2 regions of the Chamaesiphon sp. OTE_75_metabat_556 genome follow, and region 2 is predicted to be linked to the other one. Evidence: riboswitches for the same ligand, from Rfam matches in the RefSeq annotation. Region 2 holds a riboswitch; the other holds the start of a gene.
The links. Region 2 has a riboswitch for cobalamin ahead of cobG (precorrin-3B synthase). Riboswitches for the same ligand answer to the same signal wherever they lie in the genome.
Positions count from the first base shown of each region.

Region 1: linked by a shared signal. The riboswitch ahead of cobW (cobalamin biosynthesis protein CobW) and the one ahead of cobG (precorrin-3B synthase) in region 2 are both predicted to bind cobalamin.

Region 1 covers NZ_JANNDR010000480.1:1,634-3,839, reverse strand. Annotated here, with positions in the region: gene RMO27_RS19380 (biopolymer transporter ExbD) at 178-579, shown strand; cobalamin riboswitch at 646-795, shown strand; gene cobW (cobalamin biosynthesis protein CobW) at 826-1,893, shown strand; gene RMO27_RS19370 (Uma2 family endonuclease) at 1,997-2,206, shown strand, end outside.
Region 2 covers NZ_JANNDR010000566.1:16,726-18,931, forward strand. Annotated here, with positions in the region: gene cofH (7,8-didemethyl-8-hydroxy-5-deazariboflavin synthase subunit CofH) at 1-551, shown strand, start outside; gene RMO27_RS22235 (hypothetical protein) at 702-911, opposite strand; cobalamin riboswitch at 1,153-1,303, shown strand; gene cobG (precorrin-3B synthase) at 1,355-2,206, shown strand, end outside.

The DNA.
Region 1 (2,206 bases), on a different contig from region 2:
TAGCTACCCACAAATAACCAGTCCTGCCAAGTATCTTGTGTTTCCACTGTCATAAATCCTGATCGCTATTTCCACATTATAATCATAAAAGATTAGCTCAATGTGCTGACAATGCTAGGCTCTGTCGATCTTCTCAGGACTTTTGCAGGAGGTCTACTATCCTCTATCCTCTAAACAATGCGTCTTCCCCCCAATCCCGATCGCACGCCAGATATCAACGTCGTTGCCCTCATTGACGTCCTATTTGCAATTTTGACCTTTTTTATCATTACGTCCCTGACACTGACGCGGAACGAGAGTTTGCCTGTCAACTTACCCACCGCTGGAACGGGTAAAAGTCAAACGCAAACCAAGATGATTGTCAGTATCGATGCTCAAGGTGCGATCGCCCTCAATCGGCAGCTAGTCAAAGTAGAAACTCTAGTCCCCAAACTTCAATCCCTAATTGCCAAAGAGGGACAAACCCTCGTCATTATCAATGCCGACGAACGGGTAGAGCATAGGCGAGTAGTAGCTGTTATGGATCGGGTGCGTCAGATTCCTGGAGTGAAACTTGCGATCGCCACTCAGCGTAAATAGATTGGATTCGATCGATCTGAGGATACCTTGCTAGCGACGATCTCACTCGATCGTAACAATACGGTAAACTATAAGACCGAACTCGGTTCTACTGGGGAGCAGCCAGTGGAGGTAACGGGGAAAGTTTGGTGCAAAGCCAACGCTGTCTCGCAACTGTAAACCGATGCACTCGTGCATCGATAAGTCAGGATGCCCGCCGAGGTGTAGATATTCCCATTTGTGCGAGATACACAGAATTAAAGTAACATGGCCAAAAAAATTCCCGTCACCGTCATTACCGGATTCCTTGGTAGCGGTAAAACCACGCTGATCCGACATTTACTCACCCACAATCAAGGACGCAGAATTGCGGTGATTGTCAATGAATTTGGGGAATTGGGTATCGATGGTGAGTTGTTGCGCTCCTGCCAAGTTTGCCCCGATGATGAGGTTGAATCACCCAATAATATTGTCGAACTTACCAACGGTTGCTTGTGCTGTACGGTACAAGAAGAATTTTTACCGACAATGCAGGCTCTAATTGCCCGTCGCGATGACATTGACTGTATCTTAATCGAAACATCCGGTTTGGCACTGCCCAAGCCGCTAATTACCGCCTTCAGATGGCCGGAGATTCGCACCGCAGCGACGGTAGATGCGGTGATTACGGTGGTCGATTGTGATGCGGTGGCAGATGGACGGTTTGCCAGCGATCCGGCGGCTGTAGACGCGCTCAGACAGGAGGATGAAAATCTCGATCACGAGACACCATTGCAAGAGTTATTTGAGGATCAGTTAGCTTGTGCGGATCTGGTAATTTTAAACAAAGCCGACTTAGTCACTACCGAGCAATATCAACAAACGATCGATCTAGTCAACCAAGAACTCCCCCGCGCTGTGAAAATTATTACGAGCGATCGGGGTATCGTAGATGTAGAGACAATATTAGGATTGAATGCCGCAGTGGAAGACCATCTCGAACAGCGTCCGAGCCATCACGATACCGAGGAAGAACACGATCACGACGATGAGATCGATTCGACACATCTGGTTTTGGACTATGAATTTAACCCCGAACAATTGCGTCAACAATTAGAACTTCTCGTTAAAGAACAAGAAATCTACCGCATTAAAGGCTTCGTTGCCGTTCCCAATAAACCGATGCGGTTAGTCATTCAAGGCGTCGGCAATCGGTTCGAGCAATTTTACGATCGACCCTGGCGCACCGATGAGCGTCGCCAGACTAAACTAGTATTCATCGGTCACTCGATCGACCCTGTCGCGATCGCTACTGCTTTAGCTGTTGATACAGATAGAGAATTGGATCTCGTCTAATTTAGTTAAATATGGCCAAACTTCGATCAAGTCAACCGACCGTGAATCGAGCAGTTTATAGATGGTGACAAAAATCAAAATCAAAATAATTTGAGGTTTTATAATGGTTGCAGTAAAAGATTGTGCGCCACGATTCATTCCCGCAGAATATTTTGCATGGGAAGAACAGCAATTAGAACGCCATGAATATATTGATGGTGAAGTTTATGCGATGAGTGGTGGCACTGTCAATCATAGTGAAATTGCAGCAAAGTTTAATCGGTTATTGGGAAATCATTTAGAGGAGAGTGGCTGTAGAACGCTTAACTCTGAT
Region 2 (2,206 bases):
TCATTTGTCCCGAAAAGATCGATAGTGCGACTTGGATCGAAATTGTTACCGCCGCGCACCAATTGGGGATGCCGACGACAAGTACCATGCTAGCTGGACATATCGAGACTCCCAGCCAGCAAATCGCCCATTTCGATCGATTAAAACAAATTCAACTCCAAGCAATAGATACTCGATCTCCGACCCGCATCACCGAATTTATTATCCTCCCCTTCGTCGGCGAATCAGCACCTGCTCCGCTCCGCAGTCGCGTCGGCCGCGATCAACCAATTTTAGCTGACAATCTATTGCTAACTGCTGTAGCCCGAATCTTCTTGGGCAACTATATCCCCAATCATCAACCCAGTTGGGTCAAATTGGGTCTAGAAGGTGCGAAAACCGCCCTAACCTGGGGATGTAACGATCTGGGTGGAACGTTGATGGAGGAGCATATTACCACGATGGCGGGAGCTAAGGGTGGCACTTGCCTATCAGTGGCGGATCTACAAGGTGCGATTCGATCGATCGATCGCAACTATTGCCAACGCAGTACTCTGTATGAATTAATCTAGAGTTCGCAACATTGAGATCTTCCCAGTTGGGGCTGCTGTTCGAGGCCAGCCAAAACAAGAGCGATCGAATTAAATTCGATCGCTCTTTAATAAAATTTAGATATTTAAAAGTTGTTATTTTAGAGGGTGGGAAATTTTTTGCTGAATAACCTATGCGCGGACTCTCTGCAAGGCTTGGAGCTGGGATAGCAATGTATCAACTTCCGCTTGAAGTTCGAGGAATTTTTCTTGTCTGTCGGCTGGATATAAAGCCTTCATCAATTTAGCAACTTGCTGTTCGTGCTCTGAAGTAACAGATCCAACCGCGCGATCTGCGGTGGTTGCTACGGGAGCATCTAGGGTCAGGGGGCTGAAAGACATAGCTTTTGATAGTTATTTATACTTACTCACTCACACTCCAGCCAATTGTAGCCTGAATTCCCCGATTTGAGGATTTTGGATTGTGGAGATTTCCGAACTATCGACCTAGGGCGATGTGAATGTAATCTTGATGACGGGTCGATCGAGTGATTGTTCCACTAGGGAGACGGGGGACTGGGGGCAATGATGCTTACATCTAAACCTATTATTCCCTATCCACTATCCACTATTCACTATCCCCTAAAGCCTAAAACCTAAAGATCCCCATCTCATGTTAAATTGATGAAGCTTGGGGATCGGGGAAGTCTGGTGAGAATCCAGGGCTGTGCCGCAACTGTGATGGAGCGCGAACGCTTCGAGTCAGAATACCGTGCTTTGAGCGTACCCATGCGGTACTCACATTCACTATTTCCTTGCGTCGCATGGGGAAGGAGTTAGAGTCAGTGTCTGCTATCGAACCATTTGCTTTGACAGAGACGATCTCCAGGATCTGTCCAGATATTTATCATCCAGCGATCGCGCGTGATGGCTTGTTGACTCGGTTGCGAATTCCGGGTGGCGTGTTAAATGAATTACAATGTCGGATGATCGCCGAGTTACTAGAAACGATCGGCTTAGAGTACGTCCAAGTTACCAATCGTGCGAACTTACAACTGCGATCGCTATCACAAGATTTAGATCGAGATTTATTAACCAAATTAACTGAGTGTGGATTGGCAGCAAGTAATACTGCTGTCGATGGCATTCGGAATATCATGCTCAGTCCGACAGCAGGAATTGACGCGCAGGAATTAATCGATGTGCGCCCGTTAGCTGCTGCTTGGCTGGAATACTTAGATCTTCACCCTGAGTTGGGTAGCTTATCGAATAAATTTAGTGTCGGTTTCGATGGTGGCGGGAGCGTTGGCATTCTCGATCGACCCAATGATATAACGCTACTCGCGATTGGCAAGGATGAATTTAGTCTGCATCTAGGCATGGGCAACCGTGGTGAAGCTCCGCAACCTGTGGGGGTCAATTTAACCACCGATGAATGTTTGCCGATGTTGGCGGCGATCGCGCAGAGTTATCTCCAGGGCATCACGGTAATTGGTGGAGATACGCGGCGAAAACCAAGACTGCGGGATGTCATTAGTGATGATGGTTTGGCTGAGTTTGGCGAACTAGTCCGACGAGAATTCATAGGTTCTAGGCAATTTGTTTTTAAAAACACCTCACTCGATTCCGCCAAACGGACGCTCCGCGAACGAGATTATATCCAGGTAAATAACGATCTTCATTTAGGTGCGCAGCAG